3 regions of the Streptomyces sp. NPDC057617 genome follow, and region 1 is predicted to be linked to each of the others. Evidence: riboswitches for the same ligand, from Rfam matches in the RefSeq annotation. Region 1 holds a riboswitch; each other region holds the start of a gene.

Evidence for each region. Region 1 has a riboswitch for thiamine pyrophosphate ahead of thiO (glycine oxidase ThiO). Riboswitches for the same ligand answer to the same signal wherever they lie in the genome.
Region 2: another riboswitch for thiamine pyrophosphate. It lies ahead of ACFU9P_RS16040 (thiamine ABC transporter substrate binding subunit); the one in region 1 lies ahead of thiO (glycine oxidase ThiO).
Region 3: another riboswitch for thiamine pyrophosphate. It lies ahead of thiC (phosphomethylpyrimidine synthase ThiC); the one in region 1 lies ahead of thiO (glycine oxidase ThiO).

Annotation. Positions count from the first base shown of each region.
Region 1 covers NZ_JBHVGV010000003.1:416,560-424,150, forward strand. Annotated here, with positions in the region: gene ACFU9P_RS10735 (deoxyribonuclease IV) at 1-108, opposite strand, end outside; gene pknB (Stk1 family PASTA domain-containing Ser/Thr kinase) at 115-2,010, opposite strand; gene ACFU9P_RS10745 (thiazole synthase) at 2,160-2,957, opposite strand; gene thiS (sulfur carrier protein ThiS) at 2,964-3,182, opposite strand; gene thiO (glycine oxidase ThiO) at 3,179-4,405, opposite strand; TPP riboswitch at 4,403-4,516, opposite strand; gene ACFU9P_RS10760 (NAD(P)/FAD-dependent oxidoreductase) at 4,625-5,872, shown strand; gene ACFU9P_RS10765 (Rv2175c family DNA-binding protein) at 6,042-6,407, shown strand; gene thiE (thiamine phosphate synthase) at 6,531-7,178, shown strand; gene metF (methylenetetrahydrofolate reductase [NAD(P)H]) at 7,254-7,591, shown strand, end outside.
Region 2 covers NZ_JBHVGV010000005.1:473,985-481,575, forward strand. Annotated here, with positions in the region: gene pyrH (UMP kinase) at 1-366, shown strand, start outside; gene frr (ribosome recycling factor) at 494-1,051, shown strand; gene ACFU9P_RS16030 (phosphatidate cytidylyltransferase) at 1,051-2,136, shown strand; gene rlmN (23S rRNA (adenine(2503)-C(2))-methyltransferase RlmN) at 2,260-3,366, shown strand; TPP riboswitch at 3,404-3,529, shown strand; gene ACFU9P_RS16040 (thiamine ABC transporter substrate binding subunit) at 3,613-4,758, shown strand; gene ACFU9P_RS16045 (ABC transporter permease) at 4,836-6,449, shown strand; gene ACFU9P_RS16050 (ABC transporter ATP-binding protein) at 6,449-7,492, shown strand; gene ACFU9P_RS16055 (hypothetical protein) at 7,571-7,591, opposite strand, start outside.
Region 3 covers NZ_JBHVGV010000013.1:247,949-255,539, reverse strand. Annotated here, with positions in the region: gene ACFU9P_RS28870 (SsgA family sporulation/cell division regulator) at 1-2, shown strand, start outside; gene ACFU9P_RS28865 (YibE/F family protein) at 79-1,533, opposite strand; TPP riboswitch at 1,605-1,750, shown strand; gene thiC (phosphomethylpyrimidine synthase ThiC) at 1,743-3,617, shown strand; gene ACFU9P_RS28855 (hypothetical protein) at 3,736-4,686, opposite strand; gene ACFU9P_RS28850 (metallophosphoesterase) at 4,834-5,937, opposite strand; gene ACFU9P_RS28845 (LacI family DNA-binding transcriptional regulator) at 6,282-7,394, opposite strand.

The DNA.
Region 1 (7,591 bases):
GGCGACGAAGACCTGGACGGCCTCGGCATCCAGGTCGCGCGCGTACGCCAGACCCGTCGTGGCGAGGCCGCCGGCCACGGGGACATGGCAGCCGACAGGGTTGCGCATGGAGTTCTAGAGTCCCTTGGTCGTGATGGTGATGGTGCTGTTCTCGGGGGCCTCGTCGCCGGGGTCGACCGACTGCTCGGCCACGGTGTCGTCCAGGAACGGGAAGCCGCGGTCGACCTCGACCACAAAGCCGGCCGCTTCCAGCAGGCTCTTCGCCTTGTCGGTCGTCTCGCCGACGACGTCCGGTACGGGGATCATCCGCGGGCCCTTGGAGACCGTCAGCGTGACGGTGTCGCCGCGGGCGAGCTGGGAGCCCTCGGCGGCGGACTGCCGGGCGACCGAGCCCTCGTCCTCCGGGGAGTTCACCCGTACGGCAGCGATCCTGACCTTGAGGCCCGCCTCCTCCAGTTCGGCGGTGGCGTCGTCCACGGACTCCCCGGTGACGTCCGGCATATCGACCGGGCTGCCCTTGCTGACCACGAGCGCGACCCCGGAATCGGGGCGTACGGAGGTCCCGGCCTCCGGCGCCGAACTGAGCACGGAGCCCTGGGCGGTCTGTTCGTCGAACTCCCGGCTGACCACCCCTGCGGCGAGCCCGGCCCTGGTCAGCGCGCGCCGCGCCTGGGCCAGGGGCATGCCCGTCAGATCGGGGACGCGGACGGTCTCCGGGCCGCGCGAGATGACGAGGGTCACCGGACCGTCGCCGCGGATCCGGGACCGGGGCGCGGGATCGCTGCGCATGACCGTGCCGCGGTCGAAGGTGTCGCTGAAGTCCTTGACGACCTTGGCTTCGAGCCCGGCGTCGGCGAGCCGCTGCCTGGCCTGCTGCTCGGTCTGGCCGAGGAGCGAGGGGACGCGGGTGAACTGGCCGGAATTGATGTACCAGACACCGGCCCCGACCCCGAACAGCAGCAGCACGGCGACGACGGCCGCGACGACCCCTCTGCGGGGCGCGCGCCACGACCCTGTGCGTGAAGGCCGGTCAGGGCGGCCGGGCGGAGGCATCTCCAGCCGGCTGGTGCGGTGCACGGCGGGGCGCGGGATCACGGCCGTACGGTGGTTCGCCCCGGCCTCTTCCTGGGTCCTGGCCCCCGGCGGTACGGCGTCGAGCTGCGCGTCACCGAGCGTGGCGCGGGCCTCCCGGGCCCTGGCGAGCAGGGCGACCGCGTCGTGGGGGCGCAGATCCGGGTTACGGGCGGTGGCCGCCGCGACCAGCTCGTCCAGCTCCACGGCGAGCCCGGGAACGGCGGCCGAGGGCGCGGGAACGTCCTCGTTCAGATGCCGGTAGAGCACCTGCGCGGGGGTGTCCCCGGAGTGCGGCTTGGCGCCGGTCAGCATTTCGTGGAGGACAACCCCGCAGGCGTACACGTCGACCCGGGGGTCGGAGGTGCCGTACTCGATCTGCTCGGGCGCGAGATACGACACGGTGCCGAGGACTGTGCCGGTGGTGTTGGTGACATCGCCCACGGCCCGTACGAGGCCGAAGTCGGCGACCTTGACCCGGCCGTCGTCCCCTATCAGCACGTTCTCCGGCTTCATGTCCCGGTGGACGAACCCGGCGCGGTGCGCGGCCCCGAGCGCGGCGAGCACAGGCTCCAGGATGTCCAGCGCGGCGCGTGGCTGGAGCGCGCCCCGCTCGCGCAGTACGTCGCGGAGCGTGCACCCGGCGACGTACTCCATCGCCAGATAGACGTACGCCCCTTGCGCGCCCTGGTCGAACACCGCGACCACATTGGGATGCGCCAGCCGCGCCACGGACTTGGCCTCCCGGATGAACCGCTCCACGAATGTCACGTCGGCGGCGAGGGCGGGGTGCATGACCTTGAGCGCGAGCACCCGGTCGAGACGGGTGTCAACGGCCCGGTAGACGGTGGCCATGCCGCCGACGGCGATACGGGCGTCCACGCGGTAACGCCCGTCGAGCACCTGCCCGACGATGGGATCCTGAAGGCTCGTATCCACCCCTTGAGTCTACGAGCCACGTCCGCGCCGCCGTGGCGGTCCCATGTCCTCAATCGCCGTACGGGCTTGCTGTGCTGTGTCCTCAATCGCCGTACGGGCTTGCTGTGCTGTGTCCTCAATCGCCGGACGGGCTTGTTTCCGGGTGCTCGTCACGAGAACGCCGGGCGCTCCGGGTCCCACGTCGCCATTCCCTCCGTCGGCGACGACGCGCGCGCGAAGTGCCGGCGGGGGATCCGGCCCGCCCGGTACGCCAGGCGCCCCGCCTCCACCCCGTGCCGCATCGCCTCCGCCATCAGCACCGGCTCCCGCGCCCGCGTCACCGCCGACGCCAGCATCACGGCCGCGCACCCCAGCTCCATCGCCAGCGCCGCGTCCGACGCCGTACCCGCCCCCGCGTCCAGGATCACCGGCACCCCCGCCCGCTCCACGATCAGCTCGAAGTTGTGCGGGTTGCGGATGCCGAGACCGGAACCGATCGGCGACCCCAGCGGCATGATCGCCGCGCAGCCCACGTCCTCCAGTTTTCTGGCGAGCACAGGATCGTCGTTCGTATAGGGCAGCACCGTGAACCCGTCGTCGACCAGCGTCTCCGCCGCGTCCAGCAGCTCCACCGGATCCGGCAGCAGCGTCCGCTCGTCCGCGACCACCTCCAGCTTGATCCAGTCCGTACCGAGCGCCTCACGCGCCAGCCGCGCCGTGAGCACCGCCTCGCCCGCCGTGAAGCACCCCGCCGTGTTGGGCAGGGCGCGGATGCCGAGGGAGCCGAGTACGGACAGGACGGACCCCTGGACCGTGGGGTCGAGGCGTCGCATCGCGACCGTGGTGAGTTCGGTGCCGGAGGCGACCAGGCAGCGTTCCAGTACGTCGAGGCTCGGCGCCCCGCCCGTCCCCATGATCAGCCGGGAGCCCAGCACGGTGGAGCCGATGGTGAACCGGTCGTCCGCCATCCCCGCTCAGCCCCCCTGGACCGCGGTCAGGACTTCCACCCGGTCACCCTCGCCGAGCACCGTTCCGGCCCAGCGCCCCCGTGGCACCACCATCTCGTTGACGGCGGCCGCGACACCCGAGGGCGCGGGGGTCAGCGCGGCGACCAGGACGTCGAGCGTGGTGCCCGGGGCGAGGTCGCGCGCCTCGCCGTTCACGGAGACGGACACCCGGACGGAGATGCTCATACGGTCAGCTCCCGTGGTACGGAGGTGAGGTCCTGCGGTACGGAGGTGAAGCGGCGCGGGGTGAACGGCCGGGCCAGTTCCGGGAGTTCGCCGGTCGTCAGCGCCTCGGCCAGCACATCGCCGGTGACCGGCGTGAGCAGCACCCCGTTGCGGTAGTGGCCGGTCGCGAGATGCAGTCCCGGCAGCGCGGTCGGCCCCAGCAGCGGCGCGTTGTCCGGCGAGCCGGGCCGCAGTCCGGCGAGGGTCTCGGTGAGCGGCAGCTCGGTGATACCGGGGACGAGTTCATGCGCATCGCGCAGCAATTCGTACACCCCGCCCGCGGTGACCGTGGTGTCCCAGCCCTGCTCCTCGCTGGTGGCGCCGATCACCAGCTCGCCGTTCTCGCGCGGCACCAGGTAGACATGGCTGCCGCGCACCACCGCCCGTACCGATCTGGTCAGGAACGGCGCATACGGACGCGGCACGGTCAGCCGCAGCACCTGGCCCTTGACGGGCCGTACCGGCGGCCGGATCTCGTGCGGCACGCCCGCCAGCCGCCCGCTCAGACTGCCGGCGGCCAGCACCACCTGGTCCGCGGCGAGCACGCGCCCGCCCGTCAGTACGGCGCCGGCGGCCCGGTCCCGTACGACCGAGAGCCGTTCGGCCAGGGCCCGGTGGAAGACCACCCCGGCCCGCTCGCACGCCGTGACCAGCGCCGCGGCCAGCCGGCGGGGATCGATCTGGTGGTCGCCGTCCACCCGAAGGCCCCCGCGTACGCCCGGCGCGAGCATCGGTTCGAGGCGCCGGCATTCGCGCCCCGTGAGCCACTCGGAGGCCAGCCCCGAGCGGCGCTGGAGATCGTGCAGTTCGCGCAGTTCGGCGCGGTCGTCGGTGTCGAGGGCGACGGCCAGCGTGCCGCTGGCGCGGTAGCCGGTCTCCTGGCTGCTGGCCTCCTCCAGCTCGGCCACGAAGTCCGGATAGCGCTCCGCGGAGGCCATATTGAGCCGGAGCAGGACCTGCTCGCCATGGTGGAGTTCGGTGACGGCGGCGAGCATGCCCGCCGCGACCCGCGCGGCGCCGCCGCCCGGACCGGGGTCGGCGACGACGGTGCTCAGCCCGCGCTGCGCGGCCCGCCAGGCCGTGACCAGGCCGATGATTCCGCCGCCGATGACCAGGACATCGGAACCGCTCCCCGTTCCCCGGTGAGGTGACTGCGGATGGGATGACGGATGGGGTGACTGCATGGGCGTCCAGCCCCTCCCTTCGCCGGCATGACCCGGATCAGGTTCGTACGGTCGGAGGCCGCTCCAGCCTCCCTCTCAGTCCGGTGCGTCCGGACTCCCGCGAGGTAGTGTCACCGGCCAGACTAACGCGCGGCCCGCCGCGCGGTAAGGCCGCGCCGGAGCCGCGAGAACCTCCGGCGGGGTACGCCCGGCGGTTGACCGGCTGCATATGGTGATCGGGTGAGCGAGCAGCAGAGGCAGCGGGAACTCCCGGCACAGCGGGCACATCGCGCGCGGCCGGGCGTCGTCATCGTCGGCGCGGGCATGGCGGGCGTGCAGACCGCCGTGGCCCTGCGCGAGAAGGGGTACGAGGGCCCGGTCACCCTGATCGGCGCCGAGCGGCACCCGCCGTACGACCGGCCGCCGCTCTCCAAGGCGGTGCTGCTGGGCACGGCGGACAGCCCGGCGTACGACATCGACTTCGCGGCGCTCGGGGTCGAGCTGAGACTCGGCGTGGAGGTGACCGGACTGCGCCCCGCCGCGCGGGAGGTCGACACCGGGGCCGGGCCCGTACCGTACGGCCTGCTGGTCATCGCCACCGGCGCAGAGCCGGTCGCCCTGCCGGGCACCGCGGCCACGCCCGGTGTCCATCTGCTGCGCACCCTGGACGACGCCGAGGCGCTGCGGCCCGTGCTGGACCGGGGGGCCGGGACCGTGGTCGTCGGCGCGGGGTGGATCGGCGCGGAGTTCACCACGGCGGCCCGCGCGGCCGGGTGTGCCGTGACGGTCGTGGAGGCGGCGGACCGGCCGCTGCCCGGTGCCCTCCCGGCCGAGGTGGCGGCTCCCATGGCGGACTGGTACGCGGAGAGCGGCGCCGAACTGCTCACTGGCGCCCGGGTCGCCGCCGTCGAGCCGGGCACGGTGGTCCTCGCGGACGGCCGGCGGCTCTCCGCCGAGGCCGTGGTGGTGGGCATAGGCGCGCGGCCCACGACCGACTGGCTGGCGGGCTCCGGAATCGCGCTGGGCCCGGACGGGGCGATCGTCGCCGACGAGCGGCTCGCGACCTCGCTGCCCGATGTGTACGCGGTCGGCGACTGCGCGTCCTTCCCCTCCGCCCGCTACGGCGAGCGGCTGCTCGTCCACCACTGGGACAACGCGCTCCAGGGACCGCGTACGGTCGCCGCCCAGGCCGTCGGCGAGAGCGAGCAGATCTACGATCCGGTGCCGTACTTCTGGTCGGAGCAGTTCGGCCGGTTCGTCCAGTACGCGGGGCATCACGCGGCGGCGGACACCCTGCTGTGGCGCGGCGGTCCCGCGGAGGCCGCCTGGTCGGTGGTGTGGCTGCGGGACGGGGTGCTGGTGGCTTTGCTCGCGGTCGGCAGGCCCCGCGATCTGGCGCAGGGGCGGAAACTGATCGAGGCGGGCGCCCGGCTGGACCCGGCACTGGCCGCGGACCCGTCCGTACCGCTGCGGAAAGCGGTGCTCTGAGGCGTACCGACGGGGAGGCGGCTTCTGAGACGTTTCGGTGGCGTTGCTGTTCGCGGCCCGTGCGGGCGGGCCGTCGTGCGGGCGGGGCCGGGCGCGGGCGGTTCGTGCGGGCTGCCCCGGCCGGAGCCGGTTCGTGGCGTCTGTCAGTCCGGGATGGCACGCTTGTCGTGTGACCGAGATTGACGCAAAGATCGATGCTCTCGTCCCCGCCTGGCTCCACCTGCCCGACATCGCGGAAGCGCTCGATGTCGAGGTGACGCGCGTGCGGCAGTTGGTGAAGGAAGGCCAGCTCATCGCCGTACGCCGGGGCGAGAACAGGACGCTCCAGGTGCCCGCCGCCTTCGTCGACGGCAACAAGGTCGTCAAGGGCCTCGCCGGGACCCTGACGCTCCTGCGGGACGACGGCTTCACCGACGAAGAGATGCTCGAATGGCTCTTCACCCCCGACCCGACCCTGCCGGGCACGCCCGCGCAGGCGCTCGGGGAGAATCGCGGCACGGAGGTGAAGCGCCGGGCCCAGGCGCTCGCCGTCTGATCGACCCATCATCACTCGCGGTGTGCGGCGGCGCCCCGGCAGCCGTCCGGCGGGCCCAGGTCCTGTCCGGCCGGACAGGACCGGGCGCCTCCGCACACCGCCGACCCGACGGGGGGAACTCCCATGCCCGACGCGCGCGCGTCTCTGTCCGACGCCCGGCTCTATCTCTGCACGGACGCCCGCAAGCGGCAGGGGGACCTCCCGGAGTTCCTGGACGCGGTGCTCGCGTCCGGCGTGGACATCGTGCAGCTCAGGGACAAGGGCATGGAGGCGGCCGAGGAGCTGGCGCACCTCCGGGTCTTCGCCGACGCCTGCCGACGCCATGGCGCGCTGCTCGCCGTCAACGACCGCGCGGATGTGGCGCATGCCATCGGCTCCGACGTGCTGCATCTCGGACAGGGCGATCTGCCCGTCCCCGCCGCCCGCGCGATCCTCGGCGACGCCCCGCTGATCGGCCGCTCCACGCATGCCGAGGCCGAGGTGGACGCCGCCGCCGTCGAGCCCGGTGTGGACTACTTCTGTACGGGCCCGTGCTGGCCCACCCCGACCAAGCCCGGCCGCCATGCGCCGGGGCTCGGTCTCGTACGGCACGCGGCGGCGCTGGGCACGGACCGGCCGTGGTTCGCGATCGGCGGTATCGACGCGGCCAATCTCGATCAGGTACTGGACGCGGGCGCCCGCCGCATCGTGGTCGTACGGGCCATCACCGAGGCCGACGACCCGGCCGCGGCGACGGCGTCCCTGGCCAAGCGCGTACGGGAACGGGCTTGAGGGCAATTGTGTCCTGATCCGGGCAAATGACCCCGCCCGGTTGGGTGACCGCCGCACCCTCGATAATCTGCCCATATGGCCTCCGGCACCGCTTCGACCAGATCGGATCACGCACTGACCGTGCGTGATCTGCTCGCGACCGGCAAGGCATCGTTCTCCTTCGAGTTCTGGGCGCCCAAGACGGAGAAGGGCGAGCGGAATCTCTGGAACGCGTTGCGCCGGGTCGAAGCGGTGGCACCGAGCTTTGTCTCGGTGACCTACGGCGCGGGCGGCTCCACCCGGGACGGCACGGTCAGGGCCACCGAACGGATCGCCTCCGACACCACACTCACCCCGGTCGCGCACCTCACGGCCGTCGGCCAGTCCGTCGCCGAACTGCGCAATATGGTCGGCCAGTACGCCGATGCCGGGAT
Region 2 (7,591 bases), on a different contig from region 1:
GAGAAGGGCCGCGTGGTCATCTTCGGCGCCGGTATGGGCATGCCGTACTTCTCCACCGACACCACCGCCGCCCAGCGCGCCCTGGAGATCGACGCCCAGGCGCTGCTGATGGGTAAGAACGGGGTGGACGGGGTGTACGACTCGGACCCCAAGACCAACCCCGACGCGGTCAAGTTCGACGCGCTGGAGTACAGCGAGGTGATCGCGGGCGATCTGCGTGTCGCCGACATGACGGCGATCACGCTGTGCCAGGACAACAAGCTGCCGATTCTTGTCTTCGAATTGCTGAAGGAAGGCAATATCGCGCGTGCGGTCAGGGGTGAGAAGATCGGCACGCTCGTGAGCGACCAGGGCACCCGGACCTGATCCGGGGCCGCCCCGTACGGGATGGACAGAGCCCTGCCGGTCGGACACCGTGCAGGAGTAGACGCGACGCAGGTTCCGACGGCCCGCTGAGCACGCCGGGCCCACTCAAGACACGCAGGAGCAAGTGGTGATCGAAGAGACCCTCCTCGAGGCCGAGGAGAAGATGGAGAAGGCCGTCCTGGTCGCCAAAGACGACTTCGCCGCGATCCGCACAGGACGGGCGCATCCAGCGATGTTCAACAAGATCGTGGCGGACTACTACGGTGCTCTGACCCCGATCAACCAGCTCGCCTCGTTCGCCGTGCCCGAGGCGCGGATGGCCGTGGTGACCCCGTTCGACAAGAGCGCCCTGCGCAATATCGAGCAGGCGATCCGCGACTCCGACCTCGGCGTCAACCCGAGCAATGACGGCAATATCATCCGGGTGGTGTTCCCCGAGCTGACCCAGGACCGCCGTAAGGAGTTCATCAAGGTCGCCAAGACCAAGGCCGAGGACTCGAAGATCTCGATCCGGGCGGTACGCCGCAAGGCCAAGGAGACCATCGACAAGCTGGTCAAGGACGGCGAGGTCGGCGAGGACGAGGGACGCCGCGCGGAGAAGGAGCTCGACGACACGACCGCGAAGTATGTCGCGCAGGTCGACGAGCTGCTCAAGCACAAGGAAGCCGAGCTGCTCGAGGTCTGATGAACGACTCTTCCCGGGGGGCCCCGTCAGCGGCCGGTTACTCCGGTTACACCGATTACTGGGGACCGGCCGACCACGGGGCCGCCCCGGCGGGTCCCGCGTACGACGCGCTGGACACACAGCAGACTCGGCCCATGCCCATCGTGCCCGACGGACCCGCCGGCGGCGGGGACCAGGATGACGACCGGAGGGCCGCTCGGCCGGGCGGCCCCCTGTTCCGTGACGAGACTCCACAGGAGCCCATGGGAGCGCCTCCGCCACCACCTCAGAAGAAGCGGGCAGGCCGTGATCTGCGCGCGGCCATAGGCGTGGGTCTCGGTCTCGGCGTGGTCGTCGCGGCGTCGCTCTTCATCGTCAAGGCCGTGTTCGTCGGAGTCGTCGCGGTCGCGGTGGTCATCGGGCTGTGGGAGCTGACCTCGCGGCTGGACGAGAAGAAGGGCATCAAGGCCCCGCTGGTCCCGCTGGCCGTCGGCGGCGCCGCGATGATCGTCGCCGGATATGTGCGCGGCGCCGAGGGAGCCTGGGTCGCGATGGCCCTGACGGCGCTCGCGGTGCTGGTCTGGCGGATGACCGCGCCGCCCGAGGGCTATCTGAAGGATGTCACCGCAGGGGTTTTCGCCGCCTTCTACGTACCGTTCCTGGCCACCTTCGTGGCGATGATGCTCAGGGCGGACGACGGGCCGTGGCGGGTGCTGATGTTCATGCTGCTGACAGTCGTCAGCGACACGGGCGCGTACGCGGTCGGCTGGCGCTTCGGTACGCACAAGCTCGCGCCGCGCATCAGCCCCGGCAAGACCAGGGAGGGGCTGGCGGGAGCCGTCGTCTTCGCCATGGTGGCCGGCGCGCTCTGCATGCAGTTCCTGATCCACGACGGAATCTGGTGGCAGGGGCTGCTGCTCGGACTGGCCGTCGCGGCCAGCGCGACGCTCGGCGATCTCGGCGAGTCCATGATCAAGCGGGATCTCGGTATCAAGGACATGGGCACGCTGCTGCCCGGGCACGGCGGCATCATGGACCGCCTCGACTCCCTGCTGCCCACGGCGCCGGTGGTCTGGCTGCTGCTGGTGATCTTCGTAGGCTCCTGATGTCTCGCAGGTTCCTGCCGAGCCAGGCCCGGTCAAGGGCCTGACCTGCGGCGATACCGTACGGGGGCCCGTTGTCCACAGGACAGCGGGCCCCTGCCGCATGTCTGCGACACTGGTTCCACCATGCCTGTACCTGGAGAACTGACATTTGTCGCGCCCCGCGGAGCCAAGAAGCCGCCGCGACACCTCGCCGACCTCACCCCCGCCGAGCGCCGCGAGGCCGTCGCCGCGATCGGCGAGAAGGCGTTCCGTGCCAACCAGCTTTCGCAGCACTACTTCGCGCGGTACGCACACGATCCGCAGCAGTGGACCGACATCCCGGCCGCCGCGCGCCAGAAGCTCGCCGCGGAGCTGGTGCCCGAGCTGATGTCGGTGGTGCGGCACATCTCGTGCGACGACGACACCACCCGTAAGACGCTGTGGCGGCTGCACGACGGCACCCTGGTCGAGTCGGTGCTGATGCGCTATCCGGACCGGGTCACGATGTGCATCTCGTCGCAGGCCGGCTGCGGGATGAACTGTCCCTTCTGCGCCACCGGACAGGCCGGGCTCGACCGCAATCTGTCCACCGCGGAGATCGTGCACCAGATCGTCGACGGGATGCGCGCGCTGCGCGACGGCGAGGTGCCCGGCGGCCCCTCCCGGCTGTCGAACATCGTCTTCATGGGCATGGGCGAGCCGCTCGCCAACTACAACCGGGTGGTCGGCGCGATACGCCGGCTGACCGACCCCGAGCCAGACGGTCTGGGTCTGTCCCAGCGCGGGATCACGGTCTCGACGGTCGGTCTGGTGCCCGCGATGCTGCGTTTCGCCGACGAGGGGTTCAAGTGCCGCCTCGCGGTCTCCCTGCACGCGCCTGACGACGAGCTGCGCGACACCCTCGTCCCGGTCAACACCCGCTGGAAGGTACGGGAAGTGCTGGACGCGGCCTGGGAGTACGCGGAGAAGTCCGGCCGCCGGGTCTCCATCGAGTACGCCCTCATCCGCGACATCAACGACCAGGCGTGGCGCGGCGACCGGCTGGGCCGGCTGCTCAAGGGCAAGCGGGTGCACGTCAATCTGATCCCGCTCAATCCGACCCCGGGATCGAAGTGGACGGCGTCACGCCCCGAGGACGAGAAGGCGTTCGTCGAGGCGATCGCGGCCCATGGCGTGCCGGTGACGGTACGGGACACCAGGGGCCAGGAGATCGACGGGGCGTGCGGGCAGTTGGCCGCCTCGGAGCGCTAGGAGGCCACGGGGTAATGTTGGCCTGAACGCATTGCATATGTTCCGACAGGGGAGCGCCACAGCGCTGAGAGTGTGGCACATGTCCGCGAGAGCGGGCAGCGGCCGCAGACCCTCTGAACCTCGCCCAGGTCATTCTGGGTAGGAAGTTCGGTCACCACTCAAGCTGTTGCGCCCTGCCCGGAGTCCGGCCGGTCCTGACTCCGGGCAGGGCCGCGTCTTCTCCTGGACTTCCCAGGAGGAAAACCAGTGAGCAGCACCACCAGTACAGCCGGCACCGTCACTGACAGAAGGACGGCCGCCCGCAGAAGGACGGCCGTCGCCGCGCTCGCCACCGCGCTCGGGGTCTCGGTCCTCGCCGCCTGCGGCGGGTCCGACGGCTCCGCGCCGTCCGGCGGCAGCGGCGGTACGGAGTCGAAGACCGTCACCCTCGTCAGCCACGACTCGTTCAACGCCTCGCCCGCCGTGCTCAAGGAGTTCACCCGGCGGACCGGCTACACGGTCAAGGTCCTGAAGAGCGGGGACGCGGGCGAGGCCCTCAACAAGGAGATCCTCACCAAGGGTTCGCCCCAGGGCGATGTCTTCTTCGGCGTCGACAACACCCTGCTCTCCCGCGCCCTCGACAACGGCCTGTTCACGCCGTACAAGGCCAAGGGTCTCGACCGCGTCGACACGGCCACCCAGCTCGACCGCGGCCAGAACCGGGTCACGCCCATCGACACCGGCGATATCTGCGTCAACTACGACAAGAAGTACTTCACGGACAAGAAGCTCGCGCCGCCGCAGTCGTTCGACGATCTGGTCAAGCCGCAGTACAAGGACCTGCTCGTGACGGAGAACGCCGCGACCTCCTCGCCCGGCCTCGGCTTCCTCCTCGGCACGGCCGCGCGGTACGGCGACAACGGCTGGCAGGACTACTGGAAGAAGCTCAAGGCCAACGGCGTGCAGGTCGTCGACAGTTGGGAACAGGCCTACAACGAGAACTTCTCGGGCTCGGCCGGCGGCAGAAAGGCCAAGGCCGACCGCCCGCTCGTCGTCTCGTACGCCTCCAGCCCGCCCGTAGAGGTCCTGTACGCCGAGCCGCAGCCGCAGCAGGCGCCCACCGGAGTCGCCACCGGCACCTGCTTCCGGCAGACGGAGTTCGCCGGGCTGCTCACGGGCGCGAAGAACGAGGCGGGCGGCAAGGCCCTGGTGGACTTCCTGATCAGCGACACCTTCCAGGCGGACATGCCGCTGAACATGTTCGTCAACCCGGTCGTCAAGAGCGTGAAGCTGCCCGAGCTGTTCACGAAGTTCGGCGCGACGGTCAGCGAGCCCGAGACCGTGGCACCCGACAAGATCGCCGCCAACCGTGAGCAGTGGATCCAGTCGTGGACCTCACTCGTGGTGAAGTAGCCGACAGGGCGGCGAGCCGGGCCCGGCCGGCTCGCCCCACCCCGAAGGGCCGCGCGAGTTCCGTCCGGCTCGTCCTCATGGCCGTACCCGTCGCGTTCTTCGCGGTCTTCTTCGCCTATCCCGTGACCGCGATCGTCGGCCGCGGCCTCAAGGCCGACGGCACCTGGCAGTTCGGCCGCGTCGGCGAGGTACTGAGCCGTCCCGACATCCTCGGTGTTCTCTGGTTCACCACCTGGCAGGCGCTCGCCTCCACCGCGCTCACCCTGCTGATCGCCCTGCCCGGCGCGTATGTCTTCGCACGCTTCGACTTCCCGGGCAGGCATCTGCTGCGCGCGGTGGTCACCGTCCCCTTCGTCCTGCCGGCCGTCGTGGTCGGCACGGCCTTCCTGGCGCTGCTCGGGCGCGGCGGACTGCTCGACGACCTGTGGGGCATACGGCTCGACACGACCGTCTGGGCGATCCTCCTCGCGCATGTCTTCTTCAACTACGCGGTGGTCGTACGGACCGTGGGCGGCCTGTGGTCACAGCTCGACCCGCGCCAGGAGGAGGCCGCGCGGGTGCTGGGCGCGGGACGGCTCGCGGCCTGGTGGCGGGTGACGCTGCCGGCCCTCGCCCCCGCCGTGGCGGCCGCCGCCCTGATGGTCTTCCTCTTCACCTTCACCTCCTTCGGGGTCGTACAGATCCTGGGCGGCCCGGCCTACTCCACGCTGGAGGTGGAGATCTACCGGCAGACCGCGCAGCTCCTCGACCTGCCCACCGCCGCCGTGCTCACCCTCGTCCAGTTCGCGGCGGTCGCGGCGGTGCTGGCGGTGCACGCCCGGACCGTACGGAGACGGGAGGGCGCGCTGAAACTCGTCGACCCGGCGCAGACGGCGCGCAGGCCGCGCGGGACCGGGCAGTGGGCGCTGCTCGGCGGGGTCCTCGCCACCGTTCTGATGCTGATCCTGCTGCCGCTCGGTGTGCTCGTCGAGCGCTCACTCGACACGCCGGGCGGGTACGGCCTCGGCTTCTACCGTGCACTCGGCTCGCTCGACGCGAGCGGCGGAACGTTCCTCGTACCACCGCTGGAAGCCGTCTGGAACTCGCTGCGGTACGCGCTCGCCGCGACCGGCGTCGCGCTGGTGGTGGGCGGTCTCGCGGCCGCCGCGCTGACCCGGCGCGCGGGCCGGCTCGTGCGGGGCTTCGACGCGCTGCTGATGCTGCCGCTCGGGGTCTCGGCCGTCACCGTCGGCTTCGGTTTTCTGATCACACTCGACAAGCCGCCGCTGGACCTGCGGACTTCATGGATCCTGGTGCCGCTCGCGCAGGCGCTGGTGGGCGTGCCCTTTGTCGTCCGGACCATGCTGCCGGTGCTGCGGGCGGTGGACGGACGGCTGCGCGAGGCGGCGGCGGTCCTCGGCGCGTCCCCGCTGCGGGTGTGGCGCGAGGTCGATCTGCCGCTCGTACGGCGGGCGTTGCTGGTCGCGGCCGGTTTCGCGTTCGCCGTGTCGCTGGGCGAGTTCGGCGCGACGGTCTTCATCGCGCGCCCCGACCGGCCGACACTGCCGGTGGCCGTGGCCCGGCTGCTGGGGCGCCCCGGCGAACTCAACTACGGGCAGGCCATGGCCCTGTCCACCGTACTGATGCTGGTGTGCGCGGTGTCGCTGCTGGCGCTGGAACGTATCCGTACCGACCGCTCCGGGGAGTTCTGATGGCCCTGCTGACCCTGTCGGACATCACCGTACGGTTCGGTGCCCGTACCGCGCTCGACGGCGTGGACCTGGAGATCGCCGAGCACGAGACGGTCTGTGTGCTGGGGCCGAGCGGGAGCGGCAAGTCGACACTGCTGCGGGTGGTGGCCGGGCTGACCGCGCCGGACGGCGGGCGGGTGCTGCTGGACGGCGCCGACCAGACGGGGGTGCCGGTGCACCGGCGCGGGGTCGGGCTGATGTTCCAGGACCATCAGCTCTTCCCGCAGCGCGATGTGGCCGGCAATGTTGCCTTCGGACTGCGCATGCGAGGGGTCCCGCGCGGCGAACAGACGGGCCGGGTCGAGGAACTGCTCGATCTCGTCGGGCTGCCGGGCGCGGGGCGGCGGGCCGTCGCCGCGCTGTCCGGCGGCGAGCAGCAGCGCGTCGCGCTGGCGCGGGCGCTGGCTCCCCGGCCCCGGCTGCTGATGCTGGACGAGCCGCTCGGGCAGCTCGACCGGAGCCTGCGCGAGCGGCTGGTGGTCGAACTGCGCGGTCTCTTCGGACGGTTGGGTACGACCGTGCTCGCCGTCACCCATGACCAGGGCGAGGCGTTCGCGCTCGCCGACCGGGTCGTGGTGATGCGGGACGGACGGGTCGCCCAGACGGGCACCCCGGTGGAGGTCTGGCAGCGGCCCGCCTCGGCGTTCGTGGCGCGCTTCCTCGGTTTCGACAATGTCGTGGACGCGACGGTGAGCGGCGGGGCCGCCGATACGGTCTGGGGACGGATCCCGGTGCCGGACGGATCGGCCCAGGGGGAGCGGTCGGTGCTGGTACGGCCTGCCGGGGTACGGCTGGTCGACCCGGGGGGCGCGCTGCGCTGCACGGTCGAGGCCCGTACGTTCCGGGGCAGCAGGGTCGCGGTGCTGCTGCGGCCCGACGGGCCCTCGGGCGGACCGGTACTGGAAGCGGAGTGCGGGCTCCGGGACGCGCCACGGGTGGGCGCGGCGGTCGGGGTGGCCTTCGCCGCCGAGGACGTGGTGGTCCTGGAGGGCGGCACAGCGTAAAGCCGCGGCTCAAAGCCATGACGGCAAGCGAAGGCCCCCGGACCTCAGCGGGGTCCGGGGGCCTTCTGCTCAAGTGGGCTATGCCGTCAGGGGAATCGC
Region 3 (7,591 bases), on a different contig from region 1:
GAGCCCGGTTGGACGGGGCCGTACGGGTGATCCTTCCCGGCGGCCGTTTCGCGGCCCCGGCCGGCGCTGAACGTACTGCTACTTCTTGCGGCGCCGGCCCTTGCCGCCGCCCAGCCCGCGCGCCGGTGCGCTCTGTACCGGCAGGGCAGGCCCTGTCTGCGGACTCGCCGGACCTGCCGGAGCTGCCGGGCCTGTCGTACCCGCCGGACCGGCCGGGCCTGTGGACCAGGGACCCGCCGTCCCGGGAGCCTGGGCCGGCGATACGGGAGGCGCCCCGTGTCCCGCCCGGTCGGCGGAGACCACCAGAGCCGCCAGCGCCGTGGTCACCGGCACCGACGCGACCAGACCGATCGAGCCCACCAGGGTCCGTACGATCTCCTCCGCCACCAGCTCACTGTTGGCGACCGTACCCACACCCGACTGCGCGATCGAGAAGAGCAGCAGCAGAGGCAGGGCGGCGCCCGCGTAGGCCAGGACCAGCGTATTGACCACCGAGGCGATATGGTCCCGGCCGATCCGGATACCCGCCCGGTAGAGGGCACGGGGCCCCATCGACGGATCCGCCTGATGCAGCTCCCAGACCGCCGAGGTCTGGGTGACCGTCACATCGTCGAGAACACCCAGCGAACCGATGATGACCCCGGCGAGCAGCAGTCCGCTCATATCGATCCCGGGATAGAGACCGTGGATCAGCCCGGTGTTGTCGTCGGTGTTGCCGGTCAGGCTCGCCCAGCCGATGAAGACCGACCCCAGCAGCCCGATCAGCAGCAGGGATACCAGAGTGCCGAGGACCGCGACCGAGGTACGGGCCGTCAGTCCATGGCACATATAGAGCGCGATCAGCATGATCGCGCTGGCCCCGATCACCGCCACGACCAGCGGATTCGAGCCCTGGAGTATCGCGGGCAGGATGAACAGCGTCAGCACGGCGAACGAGACCGCCAGCGCGACCAGCGCCATGACCCCGCGCAGCCGCCCCACCACGACCACAGCGAGCGCGAAGATCCCGGCCAGCAGGGCCATGGGGAACTTCCGGTTGACATCCGTCACCGAGTACTGGAGATCGCGGGGAGCGTCGGGTGCGTATGCCACCACAACGCCTTGTTTCACGTGAAACTGCCGCGGTGCGTCCGGCTGGACGATCTCGACGAAGGTCCGGCCCTTCTCCTTGCCGCTGGTGACTTCGATGGTGGCCTTCTTGCAGTCACCGGTCTGCTCCCGGTCCGCCTCGCGCCCCTGGGGTTTCGAGGTGTCACCGGTGGACGGGACCTGGGCGGCGTTCACGGACTTGCAGTCGACCTGCTGGATCTGCACCACCCGGCCCTGCTCGGTCTGCCGGTCGAAGCCCACCCCCGTACGTTCATGCGCCGGAGCGCCGCCCGGCCAGAGCACCACCAGACCGACGACCACCGCGGCCGCGAACGGGATCAGAACCGCCGCGATGACCTTGCGAAGGTGCTGGGAGACCGGCGCGGCGGGGCCATGACTGTGCGAGTGCCCGTGCGATTCATGGGTCTGCTGGGATGAGGTCACCGACCGATCATCGCAAGAAGCCTGAGGCCCTCTGTTCAGCACGCCGGATATGACGCTAGCGTGGGGGCACCTTTTGCACACGCGGGAGCTCGGAGCACCGGGCTGAGAGGGCGCTGACTGTGGCGTTCCGGGGAGTATCCCCTGGACCCCTGAGCTGCGCCGACCGCTGAACCTGTTACCGGGTAATGCCGGCGTAGGGAGTAGGTCTCATGACCGTTCAGGACGCACACACGCCTGCCTCCGATTCTGAAAACGAGTCTGGACATTCGAGCGAGGCTCATGGTTCGAGCCGGACTCAAAGGACTATCGGCTGGCACAAGGGATATGTCCAGGGCTCGCGCCCTGACCTCCAGGTTCCGGTCCGCCAGGTGCACCTCACCAACGGCCAGGACGTCACGCTGTACGACACCTCGGGTCCGTACACCGATCCGGCCGTCGAGACCGATGTACGCCGCGGTCTCGCGCCACTCCGGGAGAACTGGATCATCGGGCGGGGGGACACCGAGGAGTACGCGGGCCGGCCGGTCCGCCCCGAGGACGACGGGCTCAAGCACACGGCGCCGCGCGGCGGGCTGCGCAACCTCGACGCGGTCTTCCCCGGCAGGCCGCGCCAGCCGCGCCGGGCGCGGGCCGGACAGACCGTGACGCAGCTCTCGTACGCCCGGCGCGGGGAGATCACGCAGGAGATGGAGTACGTCGCGATCCGGGAGAACGTGTCCCCGGAGGTCGTGCGCGAGGAGATCGCCGCGGGCCGTGCCGTACTGCCGGCCAATGTCAATCACCCGGAGATCGAGCCGATGATCATCGGCAAGCGGTTCCTGGTGAAGGTCAACGCCAACATCGGCAATTCCGCGGTCACTTCCTCCATCGAGGAGGAGGTGGAGAAGATGACCTGGGCGACCCGCTGGGGCGCCGACACGGTCATGGACCTCTCCACCGGCCGCAATATCCACACCACGCGCGAGTGGGTGCTGCGCAACTCCCCCGTGCCGATCGGCACCGTGCCGCTCTACCAGGCGCTCGAAAAGGTCGACGGCAAGGCCGAGGAGCTGACCTGGGAGATCTACAAGGACACGGTCGTCGAGCAGGCCGAACAGGGCGTCGACTACATGACGGTCCATGCCGGGGTGCTGCTGCGGTACGTTCCGCTGACGGCGCGCCGCAAGACGGGCATCGTCTCGCGCGGCGGCTCGATCATGGCGGCATGGTGCCTCGCGCACCACAAGGAGTCGTTCCTGTACGAGAACTTCGAGGAGCTGTGCGAGATCCTCGCGGCGTACGACGTGACGTACTCCCTCGGTGACGGCCTGCGGCCGGGGTCCATCGCGGACGCCAACGACGAGGCCCAGTTCGCCGAGCTGCGCACGCTGGGGGAGCTGAACTCGACCGCCAAGCGGCTCGGCGTACAGACCATGATCGAGGGCCCGGGCCATGTCCCGATGCACAAGATCAAGGAGAACATCGACCTCCAGCAGGAGATCTGCGAGGAGGCGCCGTTCTATACGCTCGGCCCGTTGACGACCGATGTGGCCCCGGCGTACGACCACATCACCTCCGGCATCGGCGCGGCGATGATCGCGTGGTGGGGTACGGCGATGCTCTGCTACGTCACCCCCAAGGAGCACCTGGGGCTGCCGGACCGGGACGACGTCAAGACCGGTGTCATCACGTACAAGATCGCCGCGCATGCCGCGGACCTCGCCAAGGGGCACCCGGGGGCGCAGGCGTGGGACGACGCGCTGTCCGACGCCCGGTTCGAGTTCCGCTGGGAGGACCAGTTCAATCTGGCCCTGGATCCGGACACGGCCCGGGAGTTCCACGACGAGACGCTGCCGGCGGAGCCGGCGAAAACGGCGCACTTCTGCTCGATGTGCGGCCCGAAGTTCTGCTCGATGAAGATCTCGCAGGACATCCGGCGGCGGCACGGCGGCGAGTTCGAGAGCGACGGCGGCGGCGACGGTACGGGAAGCGCGGGCGAGGCGGGCGCAGCGATCGGGGCCGACGAGATCGAGGCGGGCATGGCGCAGAAGTCCAAGGAATTCGCCGCGGCCGGCAACCGGGTCTATCTGCCGCTGGCGGACTGAACCCGGCGGACTGAGGGCCGGCGGCCCTCCGGACCGAGCGCCGGGCCTGAGAGGCTACGCAGCCTCGGAGGCCGGACGACGGAACGGCGGGCCAACGGTGCCGGGCACCGGCCGGAGGTCACTCCGGTCGGTGGTCCGGGCCGCCGAAATCTGGGCTGGTGAAGTCCGGGCTGGTGAAGCTGGGGCGCTGGCCGGTGGTGGCGCCCTCGTCCGGGCTGCTGAAGTCCGGCCGGCTGTAGCCGATCTTGGGCAGGTGCTTGGCCGGCCGGACCGGTCCCGGGGCCGCCGGGTCCGCGCTCGGGTCGGCCAGAACGTCGCGCAGGAAGGGCAGGATGCCCCTCTCCAGCAGCGCATGGCGCCAGGCCTCCCGGGCCCGGGCCACCTCGTCGGGCAGCTCACCGCTCGGCGACTCCTCGGCCGGGAGCTGGGTCTTGCTGTTGCGCAGGGCCGTGACCAGCAGACCGATCGCGGCGGCCAGGATGCCCAGCGCGGTGATGGCACCGAAGAACCAGCCCACGGCCAGCAGGCTGTCCGCGAACGCGGGCGGTCGGCTGAGTGCCTTGAGGAGATAACCGACGAGCAGGAAGATCACCGCGGCGACGCCACCGAGGACCGGGACCAGCACCGTGATGATCGCCGTGAACCCCGCGCCGGATTCCGGTACTTCGGCCTCGGCCGGATCCAGCACGGAATCGCGCGCCGAGCCGGAGCGAGCCGCATCAGAACGAGCCGCATCAGAACGAGCCGCATCGGAGCGCGTCGAGTCCGAGCGGGCCGGGTCGGACCCCGCCGAGTCGGATCGTACGGAGCCGGCGCGGGCCGAAGCGGAAAGACCCGGCGAGCGGAACTCCTCGCGGATCTTCGTGTAGTGCTCGTACTCGGCGGCCGCGGCCGTGGTGATCCGCGCCGTGGACTTCAGGGCCATGGTGCGTAGCTGCTCGCTGGTGAGCCGCTCCCCGATCGCGGCGAGATCAGGGCGCTCGTGCGCGTTGTGCAGCACGACATCGAGGATCCGCTCGAATTCCGCGCGATCCTCGCTGAGCAGGTGCGGAGCGCTGTTCATGTGCATCCCCCGATGCTCCGTAGGGCCGGTTCGCCCGCGTGGGACGGGCAGTTGGCGGAAACGGAGGAGAGCCTGCTACGGATAAGCCGATGGTAGAGCTGTTTTGGCGTGAGGTGACAGGGGGTTTACCTAAATCGGCTCGACTCCGTTGTCTCAGTTCTCCAGAGGAAGCCGGACGACCAGCAGCTTTCCCGCCATCGTCACACCGCCGTCCATCGCGATGGCAAGTCCGTCGGCATATACGTGTGGCCCTTCCACCAGCGGACCCGTGTCGGCTTCGCCGTCCGAGGCGTCTTCGGTGCCGACTTCGCCCAGCAGATAGGGAATCGGGCTGTGGCCATGGACGACGCGCTGTCCGCCGTACCGGGAGAGCAGTTCCCGTACGGCCTCGGGGCCGCCGTCGTCGCGGAAGGCAAAGCGCTTGGTGAGTTTGCGGAACAGGTCCCAGCATTCGTCCGCGTCATTGCGGGTGAGGATCTGATGAATCGTGTCGTTGACGTCCTCGATCGTGGATCCGTAGTCCAGATAGGCCGTCGTGTCGGAGTGCAGGAGGAGATGTCCGTCCGCCTCGACGACCGCGTCGAGCCGGGACATCCACTGGAGATGGACGTCCTGGAGGCGCTCCATATCGGTGCGCTGACCGCCGTTGAGCAGCCAGGCCGCCTGGAAAGTGGCCGTACCCGCGCCGGAGTTGACATGGGTGTCGCCGAAGCGTCTGGCGCCGATCAGCAGCAGTTCGTGATTGCCCATCAGGGCCTTGCAGTAGCCGCCCGCCGCCGCCGCTTCCGCGGAGAGCCGCATCACGAGGTCGATGACCCCGATGCCGTCGGGGCCGCGGTCGGTGAAGTCACCGAGGAACCAGAGACGCGCGGTGCCCGCGGCCCAGTGGCCGTCGGCGTCGATCAGTCCCTGTGCGGTCAGCGCGGCGAGGAGTTCGTCGAGATAGCCGTGGACGTCGCCGACGACATAGAGCGGGCCGAGGCCGTCGGGCACCGACGGTTCCGCCACGGGGCCGACATGCACCTGGACCGTGTCCCCCCGGTTGATCACCGGGAGATCGCGTTCGGTGGGGGTGTAGCCCTCCGGGGGCTCGTCGTCGGGGACCGCGTTGCCGGGATGCCCGGACGGGCCGGCGGCCGCGGGGCCTGACGGGCCGGGTTCTCCGGACTGCACGGGGACCAGCGCGTACGGCGGTACGCGGAAGTCGCGCAACGTCGCCGTCCGCACCACGGGTCCCTGGCCGGCCCCCTGTGTCATCGACCCCTCCACCGCCGTCGTGCCGCCGTACACCTGTGGGGCCAGCCCGGCCGGTGGGGGATGAGCCCGTCGGCGGTGAGCGAAGGTCCGTGGTGTCGTGCGCCCATCATAGGAATGCAGGTCCTCCCGTGTGACGCACCAGGGGTGGTGAATCCGATTGCACCTCCGGTTCACCGGCTGTTTTCGGATCGATCGCCCGAAATGTCAAAGGTCTGGGCCTTCACCGGTCATTGCACCGGCTCCTCCCCCCTGTGTCCCAGGCGTCTCGGCAGCCCCTGACCGCGTGCTGTGCTTCGCGCGGTCAGGGGTCCGCCGTACGGAGGTGTGCTGAGGCGTACTCAGGCTCAGTCGCCCGCGGGGGACCGGGGCGCGCTGACCGTGGTGCGCGGGGGGCGGCGCTGGGAGGAGGTCCGGACGATCAGTTCGGTCGGTATCACCTGCTCGACCGGCCGGTCGGTCTCCAGCCCCTCGATGGCGTCGATGAGGAGCTGGATGACCGCGGTGCCGATACGGCGCGGCTTGAGCGAGAGCGTGGTGATCGGCGGCTCCGTCGAGGCGTACACGGTGGACTCGCTGCAGCAGACGAGCAGGAGATCGTCCGGTACGCGCAGTCCGTACCGCCGTGCGGCGGCGAGCAGATCGGTGCCGTTGGGGTCGAAGAGCCCGTAGACGGCGTCGGGCCGGTCCGGGCGGGCCAGCAGCCGGTCGGCGGCGACGGCCCCCGCGCACGGGTCGTGGGCGGGATAGGACTCGTAGACCGGGTCCTGGCCGACTCGTTCGCACCAGTGCAGATAGGCGGTGGTGGAGAGCCGGGTGTAGGTGTCCGTGGTGGTGCCGGTGAGCAGGCCGATCCGGCGTGCGCCGGCGGCGGCGAGATGGTCGAGCAGATCGAGGACGGCCGCTTCGTGGTCGTTGTCGACCCAGGCGGTGACGGGAAGGGTGCCCGCGGGCCGGCCGTCGGAGACGACGGGAAGGCCCTGGCGGACGAGTTCGGTGACCACCGGATCGTGGTCGGAGGGGTCGATGACGACGGTGCCGTCGAGGGCGACATTGGCCCAGACGTCATGGCGGGAGGTGGCGGGGAGGATGACGAGGGCGTAGCCGCGAGCGAGTGCGGCGGAAGTCGCGGCCCTGGCCATCTCGGCGAAGTAGGCGAACTCGGTGAAGGTGAAAGGTTCATCCCCGTACGTCGTCACGGTCAGGCCGATGAGGCCCGACTTGCCGGTACGGAGGGTTCGGGCGGCGGCGGACGGCCGGTAGCCGAGGCGTTCGGCGACTTCTCGGACATGGCGTCGGGTGGCGTCGGGTAACCGGCCCTTGCCGTTGAGCGCGTCCGAGACAGTCGTGATGGAGACACCGGCTGCGGCGGCCACGTCCCGGATGCCCGCCCGACCTTGCCGGCTTCCCCGGCGGGTTGTGTCCGTCCGGCTCACCTGGTGTTTCCCTGCTGCTGTCATGGCGAGCCGATAGTAGGGCTCGGGCGGGCGGTGGGTCCGGTCGCACAATCACCTATGGGCAGGCACGTTTTTGCATGGTTGCAGGTGGTAAATGGCCTTGGAAGGCAAGGGAGTTAACACGTGTAGCTATGTTCTGCCATGCAACGAGCGGCATGGACCTGGCGAAGGGGCCATGTTTCGAAGAGGTCTCAACTCAC